3 regions of the Robertmurraya sp. GLU-23 genome follow, and region 1 is predicted to be linked to each of the others. Evidence: riboswitches for the same ligand, from Rfam matches in the RefSeq annotation. Region 1 holds a riboswitch; each other region holds the start of a gene.
The links. A riboswitch is a leader RNA that binds a small molecule or an ion and turns the genes downstream of it on or off. The one in region 1 is predicted to bind lysine.

Region 1 (10,240 bases):
AATAAATGCAAAAATAGCGCGCACACCAACTATGGAGAGGGCGATAAAAACGCCTAATGTAACATAAGTAGAAATAAGTTGAGAACGTGGTGTAACTGTAATTCCCCAACTTACAAAGAAAGACCATAGTCCATTTGCAAAGTGGAAGGTGGTTGAAAGCACACCGATGATATAGAACCAGAGCATAAATGGATTCGAAAGAATGCTTTCCATCATATTGAAGTTAACCTCTGCACCAAATGCTGCTGCAATTCTTGTTTCCCACACATGCCATGTTACGAATACTAGTGTTACTACTCCAGATATACGCTGAAGCATGAACATCCAATTGCGGAAAAACCCATAATTACTCGTATTATTCTTTGCTGTAAACGCAATATAAAGCCCGTAAATTGCGTGGAATAATAAAGGTAGAAAAATCACGAACGTTTCTAATACATATCGAAACGGCAAACTCTCCATAAAATGAGACGCTTTGTTAAATGATTCTTCCCCCCCAGTTGCAAAATGATTGACTACAAGGTGCTGCACAAGAAATAGACCAACTGGAATGACTCCAAGCAGCGAGTGTAATCTTCGATAAAAAAACTCTCGGTTTCCTGCCATGAACTTTACCCCCCTTAAAAATTAAACGGAATGACTAAAATAATATCCGTTTTTTTTACAATAATTTTTACAATTATGTGACATGTTCATTTTACTCCCAACATGAAAGAGCGTCAAGAAAACGGATACATAAAATGCTCTATATATACAAAATATTTTTAATATATTGATATCGCTATTAATGCTTATATACAAACATCTTACAGCGCTTTCTTTTATATTGATATAACAATTAATGTAAAAATTTTTTAAATCAGTTTTTTTTGTTTTCATGCGTATTTCCCCGGAAAACGTATATAATAGAATAATAGAAAGTGGGGGACATGTTTTGAGTGAATTGAAATTAGAACAACCTATTTCGGCCACAGATCCTGCACTTGTTCCAGCCTTTGGATATGAATTACTAAGAGAAGTGCTTCTTCCAGACATTCTTGGAAGAGAAACAGCTTCTATTTTATACTGGGCAGGTAAGGCTTTAGCCAGAAAGTACCCTTTGCAGTCGGTCGAAGAAATTATTACTTTTTTCCAACAGGCAGGTTGGGGCACACTACAAATTAAATCTGAAAAAAAGAATGAGCTTGAGTTTGAATTATCGAGTGACTTAATCAAAAATCGCTTTAAAGAGCATCCAGACTGTCAATTCCAATTGGAAGCAGGATTCTTGGCTCAACAAATGGAAGAACAAAAACAGGTAATTACTGAAACGTATGAACACCCGAAGAAAAAGCTCGCTACGGTTTCCTTCACTGTACGTTGGGATAGAAAAGATTCTATTGAATAGTACTTAAAAAGCTTTCATATTTTTATGAAAGCTTTTTAGTTTGTCTCATTTTTTAACTTACCGCACTGCTTCTATGCTTTAACAGATTTTCCAGACAACTCAAATGCTTCATGAAGTGCTTCAACTGCTTTCAGCATCTGTGCTTCCTCTATCACTGTAGAAACCTTAATTTCAGAGGTACTTACCATCTTTACCTGAATCCCCCCTGCGGCTAGCACTTCAAACATTTCTGCTGCAACCCCAGGATTGGAAATCATCCCTGAACCAACAATCGATACTTTTGCAAGGTTTGGTTCTGCTTCTATACTTGCATATTTCAAGGAATCTTTATTAGCTTGTAGAACAGCCATAGTTTCTTCTAAATCTGTGCTCTTAATAGAAAAAGATAAGTTTGTCGTTGATTCATTCGTCATACTTTGAATAATAATATCCACGTTCAAATGATTTTTTGCTAAGATGGTGAAGATCGTTGACAGATTTGTTAATCCATTTGGAAGGCCTAAAACACTTACTCTCGTAATTTCATCTTCAAAAGCAACACCTCTTACAACTAAACTTTGTTCCATTGATACTTCCTCCTCAATTATCGTTCCATTTTCTCGCTCCATACTTGACCGCACTTCAAGTGGGACCGCATAATTTTTTGCATATTCAACGGCTCTTGGATGTAACACTCCCGCACCTAAGTTAGCTAACTCTAACATTTCATCATAAGAAACAGACTTAAGCTTTCTTGCCTCTTTCACATAACGTGGATCTGTTGTAAATACACCTGTTACATCGGTATAAATATCGCATTTATCAGCTTTTAATGCGGCTGCTAATGCCACTGCTGTTGTATCCGATCCACCTCGACCAAGAGTTGACACCGCCCCATCAATCGCGATTCCTTGAAAGCCGGCTACGACTACTATTTTCCCTTTATGTAGCTCAGTTTGAATTTTAGTTGTATTAATGTGTAAAATCCTAGCATTTCCATGAACTGCCTCTGTTTCAATTCCTGCTTGCCAACCAGTAAAGGATATTGCTTCATAGCCTTTTTCTATTAACACCATCGACAATAATGCGATCGTGACTTGCTCACCTGTCGTGAGAAGCATATCCATTTCACGTTTGCTTGGACGGCTTGAGATTTGATTTGCTAGACCCACTAATTCGTCTGTTGCTTTCCCCATTGCAGACACAACGACTACTACGTCGTTCCCTCGCATCTTTTCTTCAATTACTCGATCGGCTACATGCTTAATACGATCAACATTTCCTACCGATGTACCACCAAACTTTTGGACAACCAATCCCATATTTACCCCTACTTTCTTTTCATCTCTTTCATGTGCCTTTTTTGAAAATACAAAAAAAGCCATGAGAGATATCTCATGGCTGCGTGAATGAACGTACAAAAATACGGACTTATACACAGTGAGATAGCTCTCCAAGACATACTGTCTTGACAATCCAGTATTTATTCAATACAGGACCAGCAGATACGGCAATTCAGAGACCTATCCACTTCGGCGAACATCCCCTTTCACAGCTTCTCATCGAATCTCAGTATTCTCAAAGCTGTTACTATTGGTGCTCGCACCTCTACCTTCACTTAACGATTAAGTGATTAATATAAAATTTTCCTAATTATAGCACAGCCTCCTAGTGACGACAATGCTATTCTTGTAATTTTTTCATTAACAGATCTACTGTATTTTGTGGAAGTCCAATAGATAAAAAGTCCTCTTTGTGTGCTTCCTTCATTTTTTTTACCGACCCAAAGGCTTTTAATAATTGTTTCTTCCTTTTCTCACCGATTCCCGGTACATCATCCAAAATCGACTGAAACACATTTTTCCCTCGAAGTTGCCTGTGAAACGTGATGGCAAAACGATGCACTTCGTCTTGAATTCTTTGAAGCAAATAAAATTCCTGGCTATTCCGTTCAAGCGGCACGACCGTTAATGGCTTCCCGTATAAAAGCTGTGAGGTTCTATGTTTATCATCTTTAACGAGCCCAGTTATCGGAATATCTAAACCAAGTTCATTTTCCAAAATATCTCTTACCGCTTCTACATGTCCTTTTCCACCATCTATCATAATTAGATCAGGAAGTGGGAGGTTTTCTTTAAGCACACGAGAATATCTGCGTCTTGTGACTTCCCTCATCGATTCATAATCATCAGGACCCTCAACAGACTTAATTTTGTATTTTCGATACTCTCTTTTTGCTGATTTCCCATCAATAAATACAACCATTGCCGATACTGGGTCTGTTCCTTGGATATTTGAGTTATCAAAAGCTTCAATTCGGTGAGGAGTATAAATTCCCAGTTGCTCTCCAAGTTGCTCGACTGCTTTAATCGTTCTCTCTTCATCTCGCTCCACGAGAGAGAATTTTTCTTTTAGAGCAATGCTTGCATTTTTTGTAGCTAACTCAACTAGGTCTTTCTTCTGTCCACGTTTCGGCTGCAATACCTTTGTTTGTAGAAGTTGTCCCGCTAATTCTAGATCTACTTCATCCCGTAAAAGTATCTCTTTTGGTTTAAAATGACTGGATTGATCGTAGAATTGACCTAAGAACGTTAAAAATTCTTCTTCTGCTTCTCCATAAATAGGGAACATGGAAATGTCTCTCTCAATGAGCTTGCCTTGGCGAACAAAAAATACTTGAACACACATCCACCCTTTATCAACCGAATAGCCGAACACATCTCGGTCAGTAAAATCAGTCGTTGTCATTTTTTGTTTTTCCATTGTTGCTTCTATATGGGCTATTTTATCGCGGAAATCCTTTGCTCTTTCGAAATCAAGCTCTTCTGCAGCAGCTTGCATCTTAAGTGTAAGGTCCTTTTTAATGTCCTTATAACCACCATTTAAAAACTTTGTAATTTCTTCTACAAGTTCTTTGTAGGTCGATTCTTTTACTTCCTTTACACAAGGAGCCAAACATTGTCCAAGATGATAATATAAGCATACTCTATCAGGCAATGTTGAGCATTTTCTCAAAGGATAGATTCGATCCAAAAGCTTTTTTGTTTCGTTCGCAGCAGACACATTCGGGTATGGACCAAAATATTTCCCTTTGTCCTTTTTGACCTTACGAGTTGTAATCAGGCGTGGATGCCTTTCTGCAGTTAACTTAATAAAAGGATATGTTTTATCGTCCTTTAACATCACATTGTACTTAGGATCATGTTTCTTTATTAAATTTAACTCGAGAATTAGTGCTTCAATATTGGACGATGTAACGATATATTCAAAATCCTCAATTTCAGAAACGAGCCTTTGCGTTTTTCCATCGTGAGATCCAGTAAAGTACGACCTGACACGATTTTTTAATACTTTCGCTTTACCAACATATATAATTGTCCCTTGCCGATCCTTCATCAAATAACATCCAGGCTGATCAGGTAATAAAGCAAGTTTATTTTTTATCATCTCATTCAAAAGGTACACCTCCAACTACAAAACACTCTGATTTTATTATAAAGTTTTTTTGAGGGGATATATAGTAGGAGCCCACTGGAAAAGAAAAAACCACTCAGGATCGAGTGGTTTACACATTTTATAGATGAGAGTTTAAGCGCTCTTCTAAAGCTTCCTTCGGTTGGAAGCCGACAACTTTATCAATTACTTCGCCATCTTTCATGATAAGAAGTGTTGGGATGCTCATAACTCCAAACTTTGCTGCAGTTTCTTGGTTTTCGTCAACATCGATTTTAACGATTTTGACTTTGTCTCCCATTTCTGAATCAAGCTCTTGAAGAACAGGAGCAATCATCTTACATGGACCACACCATGGAGCCCAAAAATCTGCAAGCACTAGGCCTGAACCAGTTTCTGTTGAAAAGTTTTGATCTGTTGCATTTGAAATAGCCATTTTCATGCCTCCTTAAGTATTGCTTCGAGAAATATGTCTCGATTGCCTTTTAGTAGTAAAATACTAACGTCAGTATATCACCGTTTTTCAGTCGATGCTAATAATATGTCTTGCAGCTGTTTTCTTATGTAATTTGCCCATTTTATGAAACGATATTCTCTTGTCGAAACAGCATGAAAAAGGAAAGAGCGGCTCTTATAAACCGCTCATTGCCCGTTACGCATTGATTTTCATTTTTTTAAATTCCTCTGTTAAAAGTGGTACCACTTCAAACAGATCTCCGACAATTCCATAGTCAGCCACTTTAAAAATATTTGCTTCTGGGTCTTTATTAATAGCCACAATGACCTTTGAGTTAGACATTCCAGCTAAATGCTGAATCGCTCCAGAAATTCCGCAAGCAATATAAAGGTCCGGTGTCACAACTTTTCCTGTTTGACCAATTTGTAAGGAGTAATCACAGTACTCTGCGTCACATGCACCCCTTGAAGCTCCAACTGCTCCTCCAAGTACGGTAGCCAGTTCTTTTAAAGGCTCAAAGCCTTCTTCGCTCTTCACACCACGTCCACCCGCAATAACAACCTTTGCTTCTGATAAATCTACACCCTCACTAGCTTTTCGTACAACCTCTTTAATAATTGTACGTAAACCTTTTATATCGACAGCTAATGAATTGACTTCTCCTGAAAGTGATTCATCCTTTTGAAGTGCAGCAATGTTATTCGGTCGGATGGTTGCAAAAATAACTCCATCCGTCACAATCTTCTTTTCAAAAGCTTTACCAGAGTAGATTGGTCTAGTAAATACAACATTTCCACCAGCTACTTCAATAGCTGTTGCATCTGAGATTAATCCAGAATTCAGTTTCCCAGCAATTCTTGGAGATAGGTCCTTCCCTAATGCCGTATGTCCAAACACAAGTCCCTCTGGCTTTTCTTCTTCAATCACGGCCAATAATGCTTGTGAAAAACCATCAGATGTATATTGAGCAAGATCGGCATGTTCAACCACTACCACACGGCTAGCTCCATGCTGAATTAACTCCTGTCCTAAAGCGCTTACACTTTCTCCAATTAAAACACCAACCACTTCTCCACCTTCGGCAATTGTCTTACCCGCAGACAATGCTTCAAAAGACACATTACGTAATGCTCCGTCTCTAACTTCCCCTAAAACCAACACTTTTCTAGCCATCAAGTTCCCCTCCTGCAAAAATTTAATTCCGCTCGTATGAAAAGAATGATTACACTACCTTTGCTTCTGTATGAAGTAGAGTTACAAGCTCTTTAACTTGATCGTTCAAGTCACCCGTTAACACTTTACCAGCTTCTTTTTTAGGTGGTAGATAAATTTCAATTGTCTTCGTCTTAGCCTCAACATCGTCTTCTTCAAGGTCAAGATCGTCTAATTCTAACTGTTCTAACGGTTTTTTCTTCGCCTTCATAATTCCAGGTAAAGAAGGATATCTTGGTTCATTTAATCCTTGTTGTGCCGTTACTAATAGGGGAAGACTGGTCTCAATGACTTCTGAATCGCCTTCAACATCGCGAACTACCGTCGCTTTTGTCCCCTGTATGTCAAGATTAGTAATAGTTGTTACATAAGGGATTTCAAGTAATTCTGCCACACGTGGGCCGACCTGACCTGAACCTCCATCAATAGCTACATTCCCTGCGATAATTAAATCAACTTCTTGATCTTTTAAGTATTGGGCAATGATTTTGGCTGTTGTATACTGGTCAGAAGCTTCAACATCATCTTCAATATTTACAAGTACCGCTTTATCTGCTCCCATTGCTAAAGCTGTCCGAAGCTGTTTCTCCGATTCTTCACTACCAACAGATATAACTGTTACTTCACCACCATGTGCATCACGAACTTGAATGGCTTCTTCAACTGCATATTCATCATACGGATTGATGATAAATTCGGCACCGTCCTCATTAATTCTTCCTCCAGCAATCGTTATTTTCTCCTCCGTATCAAACGTTCTCTTTAACAAAACATAAATATTCATAAGTTCCCCTCCTATATATCTAAACATTTAATTGGTTCTAAAAATTAAGAAAATTTATTTGAAAAATGAAGCCCACTTAGCAACTGCTGTGAGTTTATTGTCATTCCCCTGTAAACTTTGGCTCTCTTTTCTCGAGAAACGCCGATATTCCTTCCTGCCCGTCTTTAGAAAGAAACACTTTTTCAAATAGCTCAACTTCTTTTTTAACCCCTGAGTAAAACTCATTTGTTTTTCCATAATTAAGGAGTTCAATCGCAGCGCTAAGTGCTATAGGACTTTTCTTAGCAATCTTTTTGGCGATTTTGTATGATTTCTCTAATAGCTCTTCCTCAGCGAAGGCATGATTTGCTAGTCCGCATTGAACCGCTTCCACTCCCGTAATCGGATCACTTGTAAATAACATTTCTGCTGCTTTAGCTGTTCCAACGTATTTTGGCAATCGTTGCGAACCTGCAAAACCAGGTACTAATCCAAGTTGAAGTTCCGGTAATCCCAGCTTTGTATTCTCTGTAACTAATCGAAAGTGACAGGCCATTGCCAGCTCAAGTCCTCCGCCTAAAGCAGCCCCATGGATTACCGCAATAATTGGTTTTGGATAACGCTCCATTCGTTCAAACAAATCTTGACCAAGAGTGGAGAGATTGCCAAAATCCTCCCCGGTTGAAATAGTTGTAAACTCTTTAATATCTGCCCCTGCTGAGAAAAATCTTCCCTCACCACGCAATACAATGACTCGGATATCTTGATGAAATTCGATTTCATCAAGAATATCCGATAGTTCTTTTAACACCTGAGATGATAACGCATTTGCTGGAGGACGTTCAATTTTAATTGTTGCAATGAACTCTTCATGAGACCAATGCAAAAAACCCATAAGTTCTCCCCCTCATTCATATAATAATGATTATCTCTTTCCACACCCATTAATTAAAAGTTTTTGGATCGGTTCTGCAAGTGCTGTTAAATCATACTTTTGTTCATTCATGACCCAGGTTGTCACTGTTTCATCCATTGTTCCAAAGATCATCTGTCTTGCCAGGCGAATTTCGAGATCTTCTGAAAATTCACCAGAATCTCTTCCCTCAATAAGTATATTGTCAACAACATGTAAATAACCTTTTAGTACTTCATTAATTTTTAAGCGAAGGTCTTTATTCGATTGTCGCAATTCTAGCTGTGTGACAATCGCTAAATGACGATCCTTTGATAGCATTTGGAAATGCATTTCAATCATAAGTAATAATTTTTCTGCTGCACTTTTCTTTCCCTCAAGCTTTTCCTCAATCTTTTCTATAAAAGCCCCCATTTTTTCTTGGAAAAGAGAAATGAGGATATCTTCTTTGTTTTTAAAATACAAATAAATGGTGCCATCAGCAACGCCTGCTTGTTTGGCAATTTTAGAAACTTGAGCTTGGTGATACCCATTCTCTGCTATCACAATGACAGCCGCATCAATAATCTGTCGATACTTTGGTTTGTCTTTCTTCAAAATCATTCCCCTCCTTTCAAGAAGGTTATGGCATTTATGAATGAATCATCATTCATAAATTTATAATAGTTTGTAAACGACATTCTGTCAAGAATTTCATATATATTTGCACTACTATCATGCCATAACTAAATGGACTGTACAAGCCTGCTTTCGCAAAAATAAACAGCCGACGAATCGGCTATGGAGAGTTAAGCCTGTTTCTGTTGATCGTCATCTCTTTTCTTTTTCTCTTCTTCAACTAATGCCCTTCTCAAAATTTTCCCCACTGCTGTTTTTGGAAGTTCTGGCCGAAATTCATACATTCTAGGAACCTTATAGGCGGCAAGATGTTTTCTCGCAAAAGCATTCAGCTCTTCCTCAGTAGTAGTAGCACTTTCCTTTAAAACAATATATGCCTTTACTGTCTCCCCCCGATATGGGTCTGGAACTCCAGCAACAACAACTTCTTGCACACTAGGATGCTCATACATGACTTCTTCTATTTCTCTTGGATATATATTAAATCCGCCCGCGATAATCATGTCCTTTTTACGGTCAACAACAAAGAAATAGCCTTCTTCATTCATATACCCTAAATCTCCTGTAAGAAGCCAGCCATCTCTTAACACCTGTTCGGTCTCTTCAGGCTTGTTCCAGTATCCCTTCATGACTTGTGGTCCCTTTACAGCAATTTCACCTATTTCACCAGGTGGTAAGGCCTCTCCAGTTTCAAAGGATAATATAACCGCATCTGTATCTGGCCAGGGCACCCCAATACTTCCTTTTATTCTCGGACGGTCCCATAAAAAATTTGAATGAGTCACTGGAGAAGATTCTGTCAACCCATAGCCTTCCACTAACTTTCCACCCGTTATTTCCTCAAATTTCTCCTGTACCTCTACTGGAAGAGGAGCGGAGCCTGAGATACATGAATCGATGGAAGAAAGGTCATATTTAGAAAGGTCTGGGTGATTTAACAAACCGATATAGATGGTCGGAGCTCCTGGAAATAAAGTTGGCCGTTGTTTCTCGATCGTCTTTAATGTTTGTTCCGGATCAAACTTTGGAAGCAATACCATTTTTTGTCCTTGCATGACGGAAAGAATCATGACAGCAGTCATGCCATACACATGGAAAAATGGAATAATGGCTAGGATGATTTCTTCTCCTCGTCTGCATTTGTATAACCAAGCGTTACTCATCGCTGCATTCGAAACAAGGTTCCTATGGGTAAGCATGACTCCCTTTGGAGCTCCGGTCGTTCCACCGGTGTATTGAATAATCGCAAGGTCCTCGTCAAAATCGACTAAAAAGCTTTTTAGTTCTTGATTGGACTGCTTAATAATTTCTGTTAATAAGTGATGACATCCTTCATGCTTAACAGACACGGTAATTCCATATTGTTTCTTTTGGATAAATGGATAAATGAGATTTTTTGGGAAGGGTAAGTAATCCTTGATAGCGGTTACAATAATGTGTTCCAACTTAGTTTGTGAG
Region 2 (10,240 bases), on a different contig from region 1:
ACGTACTCGTAAAGAAATCGTTTTACGGAAAGTAAGGGGAACGGTAAGAAATAGTCCACTATGGCGGATGGATCCAAGATATTGACCGAAAAAGGTCACAACCACTGCCTGGTTAGGCTGAATAATCGTAATGCCGCTACCAAGAAGTACGGCGATCAAGAGAAGAGGAATGGCAGCTCCAAAATGTTCCTGAATGAGAAAGTATACTCCTGAGAAAAGTGAGATGGCAATGAAAAGTACACCAATAAATCCATTAAAATGAAAAGCGCTTTTTTCTTTCAAATTTATCACTCCTATAAATCAATTTGATATAATTATGATATCACTTTTGTATAAAAATGTAAATGGAAGAGCGAGGGATTTATCGAGTAATAATATTCATTCCCATGAGTTGAGAAGGGGGAAAATAAGTAGTATATTAGTCATGCAATAATAGAGAAAATATATTCTTATGGATTTAAAATCGAAATAAAAAAGGAGAGTATAAAATGAGTTCCAAAATACATAAAGAAACACCACACATTAAACCAAATGGGGCAGAGATTGCTGAAACCATCCTTTTACCTGGTGACCCTCTACGTGCAAAGTTTATTGCGGATACTTATTTGGAAGATGTCATACAGTTCAATGAAGTTCGTGGCATGCTAGGGTTTACCGGTACATATAAAGGAAAGCGAATCTCTGTGATGGGAACGGGAATGGGAACACCTAGCATGAGTATCTATTCATGGGAGCTAATTAACGTCTTTGGAGTGAAAAACTTAATTCGAGTTGGTTCTGCAGGTGCTATACAAGATAACTTGAATTTATATGATATTGTCTTTGCGATGGGTTCATCAACAGATTCTAATTACGGACATCAATTCAATTTTCCAGGACAATATTCAATTACTGCGTCATTTGAGTTATTAGAAAAGGCGAAGAAAATTGCGGATAAACAGGGACAGCATGTTCATGTGGGAAATGTTCTTTCTAGTGATGTATTTTATAATGCTGATCCGAAAGCTTTGCAAAAGTGGAGTGAAATGGGCATTTTATGTGCGGAAATGGAATCGGCTGGTCTATATTTAAATGCTGCTCGTGCGGGTGTTAATGCTCTTTGTATCTTAACTATTAGTGATCATATTTTTAGGCAGGAGCAAACAACACCAGAGGAAAGACAAACGTCATTTACAAAAATGATGGAAATTGCTTTGGAGCTTGCATAAAAATTACTTCACCACACTGCAATGGCAAACAGCAACGCCACATTGATAACGCAATGTGGCGTTGCGTATGCTCCTTTAAATGCCAATCCCTAAGGCCGTGATTGGACTTTTTCCCCTTGTACCCAAACTTCCCGAATATGTTCAGGACGGACAAGATACATTATTTTTTGGAAAATATCATCTAACTCTTCATTTTCAGCGAATATGGGCAGGCAGGCTGCTGGTAATTTCGTATCAATGATTTGTACGTCCCATGCATAGTTTTCTTGAATTCGCCCAATGGGTAGGCTTAAGCTTTCTCCCCCGCCGGCTGTAGCCAAGTAAAAGGCCTCGTGAATGGAAATGCGGGAATTTGGTACACCCCGTTCCTCGGCAGGAAGAGCCGGATTTACCCCGTCTTCTAGCATTCTAGAGGAGACCACCGCCTGCTTGGCATTATCATAAAGACTAGGAGTCGCGCCAGCTGAGATATCGGTTCCTAATCCAACATCAATACCCATAGCCTGAAAACGTTTGATCGGGATCACGCTATTTGCGAAGTAGGCATTTGACAATGGACAATGGCTGATCGCTGTTCCTGTTTTAGCAAAAAGCTCTGCATCATTGTCATCTAAGAAATTACAATGAGCCATTACAGATTTCTTACCTAATAATCCAAAATCATGCAAGGCAAATGCATCATGTTTGTGAAAACGGTCTTGTACATAGTTATGAGCCCAGTCACTTTCGCTACAATGCGATTGAACATGTGTATCATGCTTAGCTGCGAGTTCCCCTAAGCCCTTAAGTGCTTCGTCCGAACAACTTGGAATAAAGCGAGGAGTCACAACGGGATACACACCTTGTTTAACTGTTTTAGCTAGCTCCTTCACTGCTAAAATAAACTCCTCTGTATCAGCTATCGCGGTTTTGGCATCTGCATCCCGATAATAGTCAGGGTTTTGTTCAGGATCATCCATGACAACCTTGCCTACTAAACCCCTCTGTCCTTTTTTTGCACATATTTCCGCTAATAATAGACTTGCCTCTTTATGGACGGTTGCAAAGTAAAGGACTGTCGTTGTGCCGTTGGCAAGTAGTGTATTTACGAGATCTTCATAGACTGTTTGGGCAAAAGTTAAATCTGTATATTTGGACTCTAAAGGAAATGTATACGTGTGAAGCCAGTCGTAGAGGGGAATATCCAATGCTGTCCCTGATTGCGCCCATTGTGGGGCATGGACATGCAAATCCACAAAACCGGGGAGGAAATATTGCCCGTCTGCTAACTGATGAAAGTTCTCCTGCCCTTGGTAGTCCGCTAACAAGGATTGATATTCCTCGTGTTCAGGTCCAACCATTTTTTCAATCATTCCATTTGAATTCACAAAGAATAAATAATTTTTTAATGTATTAATTTTTTTAGGAGAAAAACTAGAAAAAGCAGTTCCGTGAAAAACATGCGTATATGTACTCATAAACACCCTCCTAATGTTCGCTACATTGGCCATTGTAACGGAATGATAAAACGTAGTCCATTTTAAACACATTTTTTATAAGAGTAAATGATCTATTGATAAAGTAGAACCTTACCAGAAAAACCTAGTTGACGAACTAAAAGATAGTATTGTAGTATAAGAAGATAATTGAATAAGACCTCACTTTTTACAGTGGGGTAGAGGCGCGATATTTAACAGTCTTTAGTGGAGTTTGAGAAGCAGTGATGCTAAGGAGAAGGAAATGTCGCCGAAGTTTGTAATATTCTCGAGTATTACATGCTGGGTCTGTAGTTAAGAGCTGCAGGACTGTCTTGATAAACTTAGTCGTTTATTGAGTTGTGCTATCTCATTTGGGATAAAAGAGGGGACTTTAGGACAACTATGCATAACGCGACTTGAGTTTATCTCAGGTCGTTTTTTTGTTTTAGTACGATAAAATAACAGGGGGAAAGACATCATGAAAAACAAGTTATCATTATTCATAGTTTTATTAGTTTCATCGATTCTATTATTAGCCGGATGTGGATCAAGTAATGGTTCTGATTCTGGATCATCAGAGGATAATACATTTAAAGTTGGTTTAGAAGCGGGTTATGCTCCTTTTAACTGGACTCAGAACGACGATTCTAACGGTGGAGTTAAAATTGATGGTTCTGCAGAGTATGCTGGTGGATATGATGTGGAAATCGCTAAGAAAGTCGCTGAAGGTTTAGGTAAAGAATTAGTGATTGTTAAAACTGAGTGGGATGGCTTAGTACCCGCTTTAACATCAGGTAAAATTGATGCGATTATTGCTGGAATGTCACCAACAGCTGAGCGTAAGGAAACGATCGACTTTACGGATAATTACTACAAGTCAAATTTAGTAATGGTTGTGAAAAAAGGCAGCAAGTATGAAAATGCTACTTCGATCCAAGATTTCAAAGGTGCGAAGATCACAGCTCAATTAAATACATTCCACTACAATGTGATTGATCAAATCGAAGGTGTAAACAAGAAAACGGCGATGGACAACTTCCCGGCCATGAGAGTTGCTTTAGAATCAGGGATCATTGATGGTTACGTTTCAGAACGTCCAGAAGGAGTTAGTGCATCAGCAGCCAATGAAAACTATGTAATGGTTGAATTTGAAGATGGTTTCGAAACATCAGAAGATGATACAGCAATCGCTGTTGGTTTGAAAAAAGACAGTGATTTAACAGAAAAGATCAATGAAATTTTAGCAGGTATCTCAGAGGAAGAACAAACAAGCATCATGGATGCTGCTATTACGAATCAACCAGCAGCAAAATAGAATTCAGGAACCGGCTGTATATAAGTATACAGTCGGTTTTATACGGTAAGGAGGAGAAATAATGAGCCTTGAGTGGGTTATTAAAATCATTGCGGAAAACTGGCCTATGTTCCTTCGTGGTGCTGGGTTAACCCTTTTGATTGCTCTGGTTGGAACGATTTTTGGAGCAATGATTGGATTATTAGCAGGCGTTATACGAACGATTCCTATGCCGGAACGTGGCGGGAAAAAGATACTTTTAAAAGTGATTAACCTAATTATTTCCATATATATAGAATTCTTCCGTGGAACACCAATGATTGTACAAGCCATGGTTATTTTCTATGGATCTGCCATGGCATTCGGTATCGATATGAATGTGTTTGTGGCGGCTATTTTTGTCGTATCGATCAATACAGGAGCTTATATGGCGGAAATTGTACGTGGTGGAATTGTGTCGATTGAAAAAGGACAGTTTGAAGCCGCACATGCGATCGGAATGAATCATCTACAAACGATGTGGAATGTGGTATTGCCACAGGTCATTCGAAATATTTTACCTGCCACAGGAAATCAATTTGTTATTAATATTAAAGATACGTCCGTTCTGAATGTGATCTCCGTGACCGAATTATTTTTCGTTACCAAATCGATTTCAGGCAATAACTTTAGATATTTTGAATCGTTCTTCGTCGCATGTCTGATTTATTTTGTGATGACCTTTATCGTGACAAGAATCTTGCTATATATTGAAAAGAAATTAGATGGCTCTGAAAGCTATACGATGATTGTTAACGAAACACAAATAGAAGTGGCTCAAAAGTAATGAGAGAAGGAGGAGAGAATTTGGAAAAGATTATTGATATTCAGCATTTAAACAAATCCTTTGGAACTCATGAAGTATTAAAAGACATTAATTTTTCAGTGAACAAAGGAGAAGTAGTTACCATTATCGGTTCCTCAGGTTCTGGTAAGTCCACTCTTCTTCGTTGTGTGAATCTTTTAGAAAAACCAAGCGGCGGAAAAATTATTTATCATGGCGAAAATATACTAGATGACAAGCATGATGTAGCGGCTTACCGACAGCATCTAGGTATGGTGTTCCAACAATTTAACCTTTTTAACAATCACAATGTTCTAATGAACTGTGTGGTAGGACAAGTCAAAGTACTCAAACGCTCCAAGGAAGAAGCCGAAAAAGTAGCGATGAAGTACTTGAAGGTGGTTGGAATGGATAAATATATTAACGCAAAACCCAAACAACTATCGGGTGGCCAAAAGCAACGTGTGGCCATTGCTAGAGCCCTTTCCATGGACCCAGATGTGATGCTATTTGATGAACCAACGTCTGCTCTTGACCCAGAAATGGTAGGGGAAGTTCTCAAAGTCATGAAGGAACTCGCAGAATCTGGTCTGACGATGTTGATCGTGACGCATGAAATGGAATTTGCCAAAGAAGTATCGGATCGAGTGGTCTTTATGAACCAAGGAGTGATTGCCGAAGAAGGCACTCCAGAGCAGATTTTCACTAATCCAACCCAAGAACGCACAAGAGAATTCTTGAAGCGTACATTAAATTAAGCAATTATACTAACTGCACCTCCAATTGTTATAGTAGCAATTGGAGGTTTTTTTCATTTAGAAAACTACTCTCAAAACCCCAATTCATATAACTCTTCAAAATAAAGCTCTTCAAACTTTTTATTCAGGATTCCGTAATAATAGGCAATAGGTTTTTGTATGGTGCTTCCTTTGAGCTTACTAATCATTTGTTTAAAGGAGTGAACGGCCATATTTATCACGAGATCTGTTTGGCTTTCAAAGTTATTTCGATAGGCAGAAATTTGGGCCATTCTCCAGAATTCTTCAATCTGCTTTGCTTCTGGAAAGAAGTATCTGACGACTTGAGAGAAGGAGTAAGGAACTCGGTCACTTGTGTAAGTGAAATCAAGAGGCTTGTTATCCGTATTCTCTGTAGGTTCGGATGAATCCATTTCTTTACGTTCTTTAATCTTTATATTTTTAGTTTTAGAAGGATTACTAGTTTTATTATGGTGGTTCAAATTATCTTCCTTAGGTAGTTCATTTGTAGGAAAAGGTTGAAATACATACAAATTACTAGACTGAGAACCATTTTTTCTTTCGGTTTCATGAACGATCAATAGTCCTAAACCAATCGCTTTTTGAATCATTCGCTTGAAAGTAGATCGTGAGATACCGTACCCGTTGTGTTCCTCATAAATTGCTTTTAATACGGTCCCAATTTTGGCATTGCAAACGCCAGGGATTTTCGCAGCAAAACGAACGAGTCGCTTTAAGCCAACTCGCTCTCCCTTAGAAAAATCATCCTTGTGAACAGCCAACCACATTTCCATATGAGTATTAAATTCTTTTAAAGAAGAAAATTGAGAATACTGTTCGAATTGTTCAATACCGCCATTTTTCAAATTCATTCCTTGGCACCGTCCCTTCATTGTTTATATAGAGAAGGGCGGTTCAAAAGGACAGGGTGGTTTTTGGATATTTGTGACGGATTTTTGAACAGTTTTGGAGTAGAATGTAGTGAGAGTTACGTTACGTTGATTCTATTTTGTCTAAATTAAGTAATGGTAAAAAAATTATAGAAGGGGTTTTACAGATGGATGCAAATAAAAAATGGCTTTCCATTCCAAAAGAGATAAGAAATAGTCTACTAAGTAATGTTTGGTGTGGGAATTGCTCAGATGTAACAACGATTACTGCTTTTTTAATAGAAGAGCATGATTTCGGTATTGTGTTAAAAGGTAAATGTAAAAATTGCGGTAAAGATGTGGCTAGGGTTATTGAGGAAGATTGAACAGGGACACAAGTAATATGGGACCGGTTCCAGTATCATACGACGCGCCTAAATAGTAAAAAAAATTCAATCAAACGTTTGATTGAATTTTTTTTCGTTTCACATTAAGTAGGATAAATGTGCTTATTAGATCTAGGAATATCATTTTTCAAATAGATATATAGACCATAAAGAATTAGAATAAGAATATAGTATTCCAAAAATTGTTAGAGGGGGGCAAATATGATCCCGACAAAATTAGATTCCACTTCTATCACTACGATAAGAGAAAAACGCATTGAACCAGTTATCGATTGGTTCGAGCAGCATAAGCATTCATTCTATACGCTAGGGCGGTTCTATCTTAATCAACAGCACCAAATAGAAGAGCTATTCTACCGGTCTATTTTAAACGTTCATAAGGAATGGTCTCGATTTAAACATGAATCATCATTCGATTTGTGGGTTACATCCCTTTTCATACAAAACTGCCGAGAGCTTTCCCAGGATAATGGCATACAGGCTCGAGAGGAAAGGGATCCTCGTCCGGAGTTACTTAAGGCACTTGACCAACTAAATGGTGATGAAAAAGATGCCATGGTCCTTAGATATGTAAAAGGACTTTCTCAGGAGGAAGCAGCAAGCATTCTCCGAATTTCAGTGGATCAGATAAAAGGTCGTCTGTTTTCCGGAATCCGATCTCTTAGACAAACGGAGAGTGAAGAATCCTTTAATGGCTGTAAAGAGTACCATAAGGATTACATTGATTATTTAGAAAGAACGATGGAGCGGCCGAAAAGGGTCGATTTTGAAGTGCATATTTATCACTGTGAAAAATGTCAGGAGGATTTAGCTACCTTTCAGGATGTCAGGTTATCGCTATTAAACCATGCCGATCGGATGGGCGATTTTCATATACCATCAGATTTCATGGAGAATGTCAAAGGGAGACTAGCAGAAAAGGAGAATCGCAGACGACAAAAGAACAAAAAACGTAAAAAAGTTGCGCTCGTTTTTGCAAGTGTATTCACAGTGCTGATGGGTATAGGTTTTTTTACCGGTTTGTTCTCCAACCTCTATTATACATGGACCGAAGAAGATGAGCAGTTGCGTGCCTTTTTACAACAGGGTCTGGGTCAAAGGGTAGACCTGGAGGCGGAAAGTGACGGGGTGATTGTGGAGATTAAAGGCGTGGTAGCTGATGATATTCAGACGGTAGTTTTTTATGAAATAGAAGATACAAATGAAGATCATCAATATTTTATGAATTATGATGATGGGGTTATTGTGGAGAACACATATAAAATCATGAACCATGATACCTATCCGAAATACTCTCCGCCTGATCTTGAATCGGATGTAAATAAAGGGAAAAAGAATGTTTATCAGGGGAAAATTAGTTTACTACCACTTAAGGAGGATAACGAGACCATCCATTTGAAGATCAATAAGCTTCTAGAGATCAATCGAGATGCCTATGTGGAGAGTCAATATTGGGGCTACGGGAACAATCAATATCAAACAGGGGAATGGAACTTCGAAATCCCAGTAACCAAACAACCTTCCAAGGAATATACATTAGGTGGACAAACTCATATCGAAGGGATTCCTGTTCGATTTGAGAAATTAATCGTTGCACCAACGGCAACTTCTTTACAATATAGCATTAATAGAGAGCAGACGGAGAAACGGATAGAGTTCCTTAATTTTAACGACCTTGAAGTCAACAATAAGATCGTAAAAATAGATATGTTTGGAGGGATTCCAATGAATTCACAGCCTGACATGAATTGGTATACCTTCCAAGCGCAATTTGATTCTCTATTAGGAGAAGAACCAAAAGAAATGAGCGTTCAACTGGAATCTGCATATTTGACAATGGAAGACGATAAAAGCATCGAACTTGATATGGCTCAGCCATATCCTCAAAGCTTTGAATATGCAGGAAGTACGATCAGCATCGATAAAGTAGAAGTGGGAGTGCCTACGACGATTGTTTTAAGTAATTATGAAGTTGAGAATCGGGCATATGAGTCACTTCAAATCAATATTGTTGGGGAAGATGAAAGTATGGCTATGTCAATGAGCATGGAAACAGAAGGAGTTCTAGTTGACAAGAATGGGGTAATATACGACATGAATACCACCCCTTTCTCTTATGAAGAAATTGAGCAACCCCGTCATTTTGAAACCGTCCAAACCATAAGGTTAGACGACAGCAACATGATCCCTAAAAGAATTGATATTTATGGATATAATACAATGAAATATTTGAATGATATTGTGAAGATCTCGTTGGAATAACATATTAAATGTATCCATTTAATCACAAATGGTACCAAAAAAAAGGGGTCCATGTATTAAGCTTAAGTCGTTAAAGATATACTTTCAATTATGACTGCGCATTCAAACAACATTTGCTGCTTGTACTATCTTTATGAAAAATGTATTAAAGGTGCATATTAGCTTAAAAAAAACAGACTTTCAATATACATGCTTTTCAATTTAATTGGAAAGATAAAAGTATGGAGGTGTGTGTTCATGTCTAATCCTTTTGAGGCAGCTTGGAACGCTCTAAAAATATCAATAGATACAACTAATGAACCTAAATCACCCTTACATATTATTGAGGCTGGAGACTGTTGGACTTATTTAACTATGGTAGAAGAGTTCATACGCTACGAAGAAATGGGATTAAACACAACAGTTGATGATGAAATGAAGGAAATGCTGAATGATTTGATTAAAATATGTGAGACTCAAGTAAAAAACCTAAGTAAGTTTATGAGAAGAGAGGGAATTCCTTTACCGGATGTGACATCATCCAAACCAGACTCTCATCCCACTCATATTCCTTTAGGTGTAAAGTTAACGGATAATGAGCTGGCCAATGGAGTAGCCTTTAAGATTGTTATATGTTTACAAGCATGCTCTAAAGGCCAAGCTGATTCTGTTCGTAGTGATGTAGGGATTATGTGGTTACAATACTATTTAGAATGGTCAATGTTTGGAAATACATTAAAAACACTTATGCGTAAGCGAGGGTGGTTAAAGGTACCTCCATATTACTATCCTCCAGGTGCACCATAAAAACTATACTTAACTAACTTATTAAAATAAGCTGGAGAACCTATTATGAATTCTATAAGGAGGGGTCTGGGATGAAAGACAAAGAGCAGGAAACTCTCCTAATTCCTAAGGCAACCGAAATAAAAGCTGTCGACAAACTTAAAACACCGAAGTTTGTCGACAGCTTTAAAATCTATTTAGCCACGTAAGACTTATTAAGACAACGATTGCTCTTGCACCTCTTTTGCTGAGTGTATTTCATCTGCGAAAATAAAAGAACTTACAAAGCAATTTTTCTTAAGTAGCCTTCTCCAATTCCCGATAAATAGTTAATTAGTAATTGTGTATCGTTTCTAAATGGCAAGATGTTAAGAACATGAAGGAAAGTTTCCTCGTT
Region 3 (10,240 bases), on a different contig from region 1:
AAAGAACTTACGATAAAAACCAAGCTTGATGTGTTCCAAGTAGTTGCTGTCCTTGACGCATTAGCAGCTTCTTTATCCTTACAGCTTCTTACAGATGAAGACCTACATAAGATGGAAGAGCTAGTGAAAAAAATTGACCAAGCAATTTCTCAGCGAGATTATGCTGATTATCAAAAATATCAATTCGAATTTCATCAGGTTTATATTGAGAAATGCGATAATGAAACATTAATCGAACTGCTGCAATCATTACAAAATAGTTTTGTTAGACAGATTTACTTAAGTAAGGACGAAGATAAGCTATTTTCTGTACTCACACAAATGAACGAGCAACATGCAAAAATAGTTAAACTTTTTAAGAACAAAGATAAGGACAACCTTGAGCAACTGATTAGAAATGAACACTGGAAAATCACTCACATGGATATGATTTAATCGAACAGACTACGAGTCTGTTCTTTTTGTTTTTCCTACATATTAGTTACATTTCTGTGAAAGATAAGAATAAATGTTTGACATATATGAAAGAAAACATTAACCTAATATAGTTTTTTAAAATAATTAATCCGATAAACTTAGTGGGGGTTTAAACATGAAAAAATTATTATTCGTGCTGTTCACACTCCTTCTTTCTCTAGCTTTAACTGCTTGTGGAGCAAAGGAAGAAGAAGAAAAAACAGCAGCAAACTTATACGAAGAAATTAAAGAAAAAGGTGAGATTACCATCGGTACGGAAGGTACTTATGCACCTTTTACTTTCCATGATGAATCTGGGGATCTAACAGGGTTTGACATTGAGATCGCTGAAGAAGTATTCAAGCGCCTTGATATTAAGCCCGTTTTCGTAGAAACCAAATGGGACGGAATGATTGCTGGACTTGATGCCAAGCGTTATGACATGGTTGCGAACCAAGTAGCGATTCGTGAAGATCGCCTCGAGAAATACGATATGTCTGAACCTTATATTTCGTCAAAAGCGGTACTTATTGTTGGTGAAGCAAACGAAGACATTAAAACGTTTGAAGATCTGAATGGAAAAAAAGTAGGACAATCTCTAGACAGTAACTATCGAAAAATTGCAGAAGCAAATGGCGCAACAAACACAGTGGTAGATGGATTTAACCAAGCCATTGATTTAATCACTTCAGGTCGTATTGATGCAACAATCAACGATAATCTTTCTTACCTAGATTTAAAAAAGCAACGTCCTGACCTTGCGATTAAAAAGGTGGATGAAGAAGCAGATGTAACAAGCAATGCCTTCTTATTCCGTAAAGATAACAAAGAGCTAGTTGATGCGGTGAACGGCGCATTAGCTGACATGATCGAAGACGGAACATACCTTGAAATCTCAACTAAATGGTTTGGCGAAGACGTATTGAAGTAAAGGACTGAATTGAAATGGTCTTAGATGAAAGAGCGGAACGAATTATAGGAATCCTTAGCGATTCCTTTTTTCCTATTTTAAAAGCTGGTTTATATTTTACGGTTCCATTAACACTAATCACATTTACACTTGGTCTTATATTAGCGTTTTTCACAGCAATAGCTCGCATATCAGGGATTAAACCTCTCGTTGCGATTGCAAAATTTTATGTGTGGATCTTTCGGGGTACACCGTTACTTGTTCAATTATTTATCCTATTTTACGGTCTTCCAAGTGTGGGAATTACGCTTGATCCATTCCCAGCTGCCGTACTTGGTTTTACCTTAAATAAAGGAGCGTATAGCTCGGAAATTATTCGTGCCGCGATCCTGTCTACTCCTAAGGGACAGTGGGAAGCAGCCTTTTCGATTGGTATGACTCGGGCACAAGCCATGAGACGAATCATCCTCCCACAAGCCATTAGAGTATCGGTTCCACCACTTGGAAACTCTTTTATCAGCCTGGTAAAAGACACTTCCCTTGCTGCAACGATCACGGTTACAGAGATGTTTCAAAAAGGACAACAGGTGGCTGCAGCTACGTATGAACCTCTTTGGCTTTATATTGAGGTAGCTTTTATTTATTTAATGTTCAGTACGGTACTGTCCTATGCTCAATCCATGCTCGAACGTCGCTTTGACCGTAGCGTAGCCAAGTAGGAAGGGAGAGTATTGGCGATGATTAAACTAGAAAATTTATATAAAAGCTTTGGAGAGATTGATGTTTTAAAAGGAATTGACTTAGAGGTGGAAAAGGGGAAAACCGCTGTAATTATTGGCCCTTCTGGTTCAGGGAAAACCACCCTTTTACGCTGTCTGAATTTATTGGAGATTCCAAACCAAGGGTCGATTACGATTGGGGAGAAAGAGCTTCAGTTTCAATCAGGAACGAAGCTAAAACCGACTCAAATGACCCTCTTTCGTCAACAAACGGGCATGGTGTTTCAATCGTACAACCTGTTTCCACACTTAACGGTTGTTGAGAACGTAATGGAGGGACAGGTCGTGGTGTTAAAACGCTCAAAATCGGAGGCCAAAAAGCGTTCTCTCGATTTACTCGCCAAGGTTGGACTGAGCGACCGAGCGGAAATGTACCCTCATCAATTATCAGGTGGCCAGCAGCAACGTGTGGGGATTGCCAGAGCAATGGCGATGGATCCGAAAGTCTTATTATTTGACGAACCCACCTCGGCGCTAGATCCGGAGCTTGTTGGTGACGTGTTAAAAGTCATGAAGGATCTTGCTGAAGAAGGAATGACGATGGTCGTTGTTACCCATGAAATGGAGTTCGCTAGAGACGTAGCAGACCAAGTCATTTTCATGGATCAAGGACTAATTGCAGAAAAAGGAACACCAGAAGAAATCTTCACCCTCTCCACCAACCCAAGAACGCAGCAGTTTCTTAATAAAGTCGCACGTTGAACAAGAAAAGGGGTAAAGTGTCCTTCCCAGAAGGACACTCTACCCCTTTTTGTCCACGAGCGGTGACAGACACCCTCCGTGGACACTTTGGCCTCATTTGTCTTTTGGTGGTGTCTGTCACCGCCGTTGTCACCGCCGTTAGGCTGCTTTTTTGGTTTTTGGTTTTTGTTTGTGTGCTCTTGCTACTGGGCCGTAGAAGAAGATTCCACTTGCAAGGAGAGCCACTCCGAACATGAAGGTTTTGATGTCTGCTGTACCCGCGTAGATCACCCATACTGAATATAAGGTCGCTAGTAAAGCAATGACACCGTCCACCACTTTTGATCTTGCTTGGCCTTCATACGTTTCACCTGTGATCACTAGCTTTAACTGAAATACAGCTGCAATGAAGTACGGAACCAGGTAAGATAAGGTTGCAATATAAATAACAAAGTCAAACGCCGCAGAGATGGAATTTGAAATCGTTGAGAAAATAAATAACTGTCCCAATGAGTTTGTGATAATCATTGATAACACCGGAATATTCTTCTCATTTTCCTTTAAGAAAGAAGGTAAAAACAGACCTTGCTTCGCTGCTTGGTACGGAACTTCTGCACTTAACATCACCCAACCAATGGTAGAACCAAATAAGCTGATTAATCCAATACCTGCTAACACTTTTCCAGAAACAGGTCCAAGCACGGAGACAATCGCATCAATTAATGGCTTGTCCGACGCAATTAACGCCTCTTGGCTTAGTAAGCCCATCACTAATGTACTTACTCCAATATAGATGGCTAACGCGATGAACAACCCTAGAATCGTTGCACGCTTGACGTCAATTTGCTTCTTGGCACGTCCCGCAAAAACAACCGCCGATTCCACACCGATAAACGCCCAAAGGGTAGCAACCGCTGCATTGCTAATCTGACCCATCAGTCCGACCGTTGCCCCACTCTCATCGAAACGTGGCTCAACCATAGGAAGCATATGCGAAGCCTCAAATGCAAACAACGCAACAATAATGAAGATGAAGAAACCTGCCACTTTAGAAGCTGTTGCCATGAAGTTTAACTTCCCTGCATTTTCTAACCCTCGTAAAATAATGAAGTGAGTTCCCCATAATAAAATCGAACAAACCACAAAAGTTAAGGCATTACCAACCTTTAAAATAAACGAACCAACGGTAAATAACTCAGCCTGACTCGTTAAAATTGGAAAGAACGTTGATAAATAACTAGCGAATGTTGTAATGATCGCAATATTCCCCGCTAAGTTACCAATCCAATAACCCCAAGTCGCCATGAACCCAGAAAGAACAGACCCTCTAGAATTTGGTTTAAAAAGCTCTTTCGCATAAATTTGTGGTCCACCATTTAAATTTGGCTTTCTCATTCCTAAATTCCCAAACACCAGCGCAGTTACTAACACTCCCGCTCCTGTAAATAACCAAGCGAGAATAACCCCCGCCGGACTTGCCGCTTCTGATAGTGAACGTGGCAGCATAAAGATACCCGAACCTACCATATTTCCAACGACTAATGCCGTTAATATCCATAAACCTAACTTCGTTTGTTTTCCCATGATAATATTCCTTTCTATTATACTTCCCCATCTCTCAAGTATAGAGGCCCTAATAAACATAAAAAAACACACCAAAACGTGAGTACAGTGTGCTTTACAATAAACGCATCAGGCAAATGGATAGTTCAACATAGCTTTTCGAGCTATGACAGTCCTACACCTATTCGATGTAGTCCCAGCTACTATAGTCAGAGAATTATAGTGCTTCGGCGAAAATTCCTTTCAACTGAAATCATGGAGCTCCTCTGGCTCTCATCCAACCTACTAATATTTTTCGCAACCTCTACCTCATCTTGAGCTGATGAGGATCATATTTAATTTAAAATGCTTTACTAGAATAATTCATGAGCGTTTTTATGTCAATGGGATTAATTGCTATTGTACCGTTCGAACATCACTAAACGGATAAAACACAAACTCACTAACTCCGACAATCTTTTCCTTCTTAATAAAACCAAGACCATTCCTTGAGTCCATACTGCGAAGTCGATTGTCACCCAATACAAAATAATGACCTTCCGGAACCATAGTAGGCCCATAATCTCCCGTTAACACACTACCTTGTTCATGCGCCTGCTCCCGATTACTCTCTAAATACTCTTCGCTGTGAACAGCGCCATTGATTAGTAACTGATCATCCCTGATTTCGATCATATCACCAGGCAAGCCAATAATTCTTTTGACGTAATTTTCGCCTTCTCCTTTAATAATCACAATGTCCTCACGTTCAATTTTGTCGGTATTGACTTTGTTAACAAATATTTTCTCTTGATCGTGAAGAGTTGGTTCCATAGAGGCACCATCCACAATATAAGGAGCAAAGACAAATGTACGAACGACGACTACGATAGCGAAAGCAATAAACACCGATTTACCCCAGCTAATTATTTCTTGCCTCTTCTTAGTTTCTCCCATCCTATTCTGCTCCCTTTTTATGTAATAAACTTGTTTACATTTTATCATAATCACTTATTACCCACGGTTACCAAAGCTCACTCTCAGCCCATAAATCGTTAGACAAGATTCACCAAAAATATCTAGGAAATGCCAAATAAAAAAGTCAGCACTAGTGCTGACTTCTCATCTATCCTTATTGCTGACTCTTCAATTTTCTGTATTGATACATTTTCCATTGATAATGAATAAAGCAACCAATACAAAAACCTAAAAGGGCAACGGTCGCAGCAATCGCGACTAATATTGTAAATATATATCCTACCACTGGCAGATTAAAGGCAAACCCCATAAAACCTGCCCCTAAACATAGAATGGCGATTTTTTGATTAAACTGCTGCTGCTCCCAATCTTCTTGCAGGTACGTTGATGGTTCCCTTTTTAAAAACCGCTTCGCTACCTCCATGATTGGATTGATACGAAAAATAACTCCACATACACCTGAAAGTAGAGGAATCAATAAAATCCATTCCATATTTGTCACCCATGTAAGGATAACGGAGAGGACTATGATCGACTGGTTGATTTGCACAAGTGGCTTGGGAATCGTACGAACGACGTTAGCTGACATCTATATCACACCTTTATTATAGGATTAGTTGGTAATTTATTTTACCGAATATCCAGGCATTTGTATACAAATTAGGATGACACTAATAGAAGGAAAAAATGATAATTGGCCTAAATCTTTTCTGTAAAATAAGCGGAGGTTTTCCGGTTAAATGCAAAATGGCGTAGGTTTCGTAGTAAATAAGAGGAGGTTTTCCGATTATGCAAAGCAAAATCCCCCATTTTCGAAGTTTTAAAGTCAATAGGCGGAATCTCTCCGTCTATTGAAGCCTTCTTTAGTAATAGTTACTAGTTTAAACGGAAATGTTCCGTCTATTTATCCGCTCCGGTGCTTAACCTGCTCCCCCAACCGATAAGTGAGGCCCCCACTTGAACCTAGATGCAGGAGTCAGCAACTTTTATGTTAATAAAGAAACTCGCCAATTTGGCGAGTTTTCCTATTTTTATATACCAATAATGATGCTAATACGACATAGCGCTTCTTTTTTACACACCCTTTTGTTGCTGTTGTTCCTTTAAAATATCACGAATTTCCGAAAGCAATTTTTCCTCCGTTGTTGGTGCCTTTACTTCCGATTTTACTTCTTGCTTCTTTCTAAACTTCTGTAATAATCTTATAAAGAGGAAAATGGAAAAAGCAATAATAAAGAAATCAACGACATTTTGTATGAACTGACCATATTTAATGGTTGCATCATCATATGTATATTCGAGCTTTGTAAAGTCAAAGCCCCCTAATAAAAGCCCTACAATCGGCATAAGGATATTGTCTACAAGCGAGCTAACAATTTTACTAAAGGCCCCACCGATAACTACCCCGACAGCCAGGTCAATCACATTTCCTTTTAAAGCAAACTTCTTAAAATCCTGCCACATTTTATGTCCTCCTATTTAAATGTATACATACAGACTAGTATATCTTGAATTAGGGAACGTATGTAAAATTATGCTCATGAAACGAAGATGTCTACATTTTTCGAATTGTTATAGGGTTTTCCAGTCATTTCTTTTGAAATTTTTCTTGAAACATGACATTTGTCATGTCCTACTCTATACATTTATGCCTTTTCATGACCAGCTCATAAACACTACAATAACAGTAGATAAATTCAAAACCTTGTAGGAGGCTTTTATGAGCAAGCAAAAAACGGCTGAATTAAGAAAAAGCGTTGTCCCTTTTGAAAAGTCAGATATAAGTAAAAGTATAAAACAAATGATAAACACATTTATTCCTTTCTTTGGTTTATGGTACTTAGCGTACGCAAGTCTTTCAATTTCTTATTGGCTAACGTTGCCACTCGCTATTGTTGCGGCTGGATTTGTGATTCGAATCTTTATCATTTTCCATGATTGCTGTCACCAATCGTTCTTTAAAAATCGTAAAGCAAACGCCCTAATCGGAAACATCAGTGGGATTATAACGATGTTTCCTTATGAACAGTGGAAGAGAAGCCACAATATCCACCACGCAACAAGTGGAAATTTAGATAAGCGTGGCATTGGTGACATTTGGGTCATGACAGTTGAAGAGTATTTAGCTGCTACACCAACTCAACGTCTTCAATACAGAATGTACCGTAATCCGTTTGTTATGTTCGTTCTAGGACCGATATTCTTGTTCCTTGTTACCAACCGTATTAATGTAAAAGATGCAAAACGTAAAGAGCGTCTCAACACTTATTTCAATAATATTGCGATCGTTGTGTTGTATGCGTTTATGATTTGGTTAGTTGGCTGGAAAGCTTTCCTTCTTGTCCACGCTCCTATTTTGTTTGTTGCTGGTGCATTAGGAATTTGGTTATTTTACGTACAACATCAATATGAAGACAGCTATTTTGAACACGAAGAAGAGTGGAACTATGTGAAGGCGGCTGTTGAAGGAAGCTCTTATTACAAGCTTCCAAAGATCTTGCAATGGGTAACTGGAAACATCGGCTTTCACCATGTGCATCATCTAGCACCTAAGGTTCCGAACTACAATCTAGAAAAAGCACATGAATCAACGCCACCATTACAAAAAGCAACAACCGTTACTCTAGGTACAAGTCTTGAGTCCATTCACTTCAAATTATTTGATGATGAAAATAAGCGCTTTGTAAAATTCAAAGACATTCAACATCTTCTCGAAGAAGGAAAAGCTAGCCTGCACTTAAGCGGAAAGCACCCTACAGCTGACGAGAAATAAATAAAGTAAAATGCTCACCTGGTTAGGTGAGCATTTTTTTTAGATTTCTTTTACATATCTTTCATCTGGAATCTTGTTTAGCATCACATACAAGCTTGTATTTCCCCCACCATTCACGAAAGACATTTCCTCTTCCCCCGTAAAATGAATCACATCATGTTTGGATACAGCCAAACTTTCTCCATCCACACGGAAGGTTCCTTCTCCCTCTACCACCTGAATGAACACATTTGTTCCAGGGTGTTTATGGGCAGGCAGTGCTTGATTTCCCGAAAAGTTTAAGACGAATACCGTACTCTCCCCTTCTTTAAAAATAATTCGTTTCGTAAATTTTTCTTCATTATATGTGATAAAAGTAGATAAGCTTTGTTTTTGCATCATGATCAGTTCCTTTCCTTCTATATGAATCAATCATATCTTGTTACGTAATATTTTGATGTGATTTGAATCAATCTTTTTGAGAAAACGGTAGAGGAAAAAAGGGGGATTTTGTCGAATGCATAGATGATGCTAATAGAAAGGAAGATGCCAATTGATTGTAAAAGAATTAACGGTTCCATTAAAGCTTCAAGCGGTACAGTGTTTAGAAAAAAGAATATTGTCTACTCATCATCAGTATCCACAGATACTAGCTGACTTAGCCAAACGAAAAGCCGGCTATTATGGTGAACGATCTCTCTGTTATTATTTTCACCAACTTCCCCCAACCTCCTATCTCTTTCATAACCTTCGCCTCGAACAACATGAATCTATATTTGAGATGGATGTTCTCATCCTTTTTCCTACCTTTGCATTAATCATTGAAACCAAGAACATTATCGGAGAAATTCATTTTGACTCTCAATTCGGTCAACTTATTCGCACATGGAATGACAAAAAGGAAGCTTTCCCAGACCCAATAGCCCAAGCACGTAGGCACCAATCTCTAATGGGAGATTGGCTCTTTCAACAACTAGGTTATAGCATGCCGGTGGAATACCTAATTGTAGTTAGTAATTCATCTACTATTATTAGTACAGATCCCGGAAAAGCTTATCTTTTTAAGCAAGTCATTCACGCAAATAAGCTCCCTCTACGATTAACGGAGCTACAGTCCAAATATAAAACGGAGATGATGGAAACCTCACAACTTAAGAAATTAAGTAGAAAATTATTAAAGGACCATAAAGAAGCGGAATACGATGTGTTAAAGAAATTCCAAATTCAAGCAGATGAACTTGTAAAAGGAGTTCAATGTCCTAGCTGTCAATTATTTAGGATGCAGCGTAAAAAAGGTCGCTGGACATGCATGAACTGTGGCCATTCAGATCGCCTAGCACATCTTGAGGCGTTGCATGATTATTGGTTACTAATCTCCCCTACGATAACAAATGCAAAATGTCGTGATTTCCTTCAAATTGACTCTCCTTTTGTCGCAAGTCGCCTCTTAAAATCACTACATTTATCTGAAAGTGGAACCCTCAAAGGAAAAAAGTATCATTTTCCGAAAAAAATGAAGTTCTTCCCTGAGAAAAAGTAAGGATTTTTGCGATCCTGAGAATTTATTTGCGATTCTCAGGATTTATTTGCGATTCTGAAATTTTATTTGCGATCCTAGATCCTGGGAACTTATTTGCGCGCCAGGCATTTTATTTGCGATCCTAGGAACTTATTTGCGCGCCAGGCATTTTATTTGCGATCCTGGGAACTTATTTGCGCGCCAGGCAACTTTTTCCCAGAACTTATTTCCGCCCCCCAAACTTCTAATCCCCAATCGCCCCCTCCACCGAATAGCGACTCACATCAAGAACGGTTTCCTCTCCAAGAACGAGTTTTGCGAGCTCGCTACCCAAGAACGGGCCGCTCGTCAGGCCAGAAGCTCCCAGTCCATTTGCGACGAAAACACCTTTCAGTCCAGGAACCGGCCCAATCACTGGTAGAAAGTCGGGGGTAAATGGACGAAAGCCCACTCTCGTTTCAACAACCGTTGCTTCCTCTAAGTCCGGAAACAACTCCAATGCTTTTCCGATCATTTCATTTAAGCCACCAGCTGTGACTCTCGTATCAAATTCTTTATTGTCTTCATGTGTAGACCCGACAACGACGCGACCTTCTTCAAACGTTAGTAAGTACTGATTATTC

Region 2: linked by a shared signal. The riboswitch ahead of ACVBAX_RS14705 (transporter substrate-binding domain-containing protein) and the one ahead of ACVBAX_RS00500 (aspartate kinase) in region 1 are both predicted to bind lysine.
Region 3: linked by a shared signal. The riboswitch ahead of ACVBAX_RS14080 (amino acid permease) and the one ahead of ACVBAX_RS00500 (aspartate kinase) in region 1 are both predicted to bind lysine.

What each region holds. Positions count from the first base shown of each region.
Region 1 is NZ_JBRKCV010000001.1:96,280-106,519, reverse strand. Features, by position in the region: gene ACVBAX_RS00510 (succinate dehydrogenase cytochrome b558 subunit) at 1-606, opposite strand, end outside; gene ACVBAX_RS00505 (YslB family protein) at 935-1,387, shown strand; gene ACVBAX_RS00500 (aspartate kinase) at 1,459-2,688, opposite strand; lysine riboswitch at 2,805-2,985, opposite strand; gene uvrC (excinuclease ABC subunit UvrC) at 3,050-4,822, opposite strand; gene trxA (thioredoxin) at 4,941-5,255, opposite strand; gene ACVBAX_RS00485 (electron transfer flavoprotein subunit alpha/FixB family protein) at 5,472-6,449, opposite strand; gene ACVBAX_RS00480 (electron transfer flavoprotein subunit beta/FixA family protein) at 6,499-7,272, opposite strand; gene ACVBAX_RS00475 (enoyl-CoA hydratase) at 7,373-8,146, opposite strand; gene ACVBAX_RS00470 (TetR/AcrR family transcriptional regulator) at 8,177-8,761, opposite strand; gene ACVBAX_RS00465 (long-chain-fatty-acid--CoA ligase) at 8,953-10,240, opposite strand, start outside.
Region 2 is NZ_JBRKCV010000008.1:167,349-177,588, reverse strand. Features, by position in the region: gene ACVBAX_RS14720 (SPFH domain-containing protein) at 1-282, opposite strand, end outside; gene deoD (purine-nucleoside phosphorylase) at 489-1,208, shown strand; gene guaD (guanine deaminase) at 1,298-2,665, opposite strand; lysine riboswitch at 2,856-3,038, shown strand; gene ACVBAX_RS14705 (transporter substrate-binding domain-containing protein) at 3,144-3,980, shown strand; gene ACVBAX_RS14700 (amino acid ABC transporter permease) at 4,042-4,785, shown strand; gene ACVBAX_RS14695 (amino acid ABC transporter ATP-binding protein) at 4,806-5,540, shown strand; gene ACVBAX_RS14690 (hypothetical protein) at 5,612-6,412, opposite strand; gene ACVBAX_RS14685 (hypothetical protein) at 6,598-6,795, shown strand; gene ACVBAX_RS14680 (sigma-70 family RNA polymerase sigma factor) at 7,018-9,078, shown strand; gene ACVBAX_RS14675 (DUF3231 family protein) at 9,316-9,864, shown strand; gene ACVBAX_RS14670 (hypothetical protein) at 10,124-10,240, opposite strand, start outside.
Region 3 is NZ_JBRKCV010000008.1:34,731-44,970, forward strand. Features, by position in the region: gene ACVBAX_RS14060 (GntR family transcriptional regulator) at 1-435, shown strand, start outside; gene ACVBAX_RS14065 (amino acid ABC transporter substrate-binding protein) at 593-1,387, shown strand; gene ACVBAX_RS14070 (amino acid ABC transporter permease) at 1,402-2,085, shown strand; gene ACVBAX_RS14075 (amino acid ABC transporter ATP-binding protein) at 2,104-2,847, shown strand; gene ACVBAX_RS14080 (amino acid permease) at 2,986-4,410, opposite strand; lysine riboswitch at 4,524-4,704, opposite strand; gene lepB (signal peptidase I) at 4,786-5,325, opposite strand; gene ACVBAX_RS14090 (DUF4395 domain-containing protein) at 5,501-5,935, opposite strand; gene mscL (large conductance mechanosensitive channel protein MscL) at 6,421-6,810, opposite strand; gene ACVBAX_RS14100 (fatty acid desaturase) at 7,067-8,119, shown strand; gene ACVBAX_RS14105 (cupin domain-containing protein) at 8,159-8,500, opposite strand; gene ACVBAX_RS14110 (nuclease-related domain-containing protein) at 8,652-9,638, shown strand; gene ACVBAX_RS14115 (NAD(P)/FAD-dependent oxidoreductase) at 9,862-10,240, opposite strand, start outside.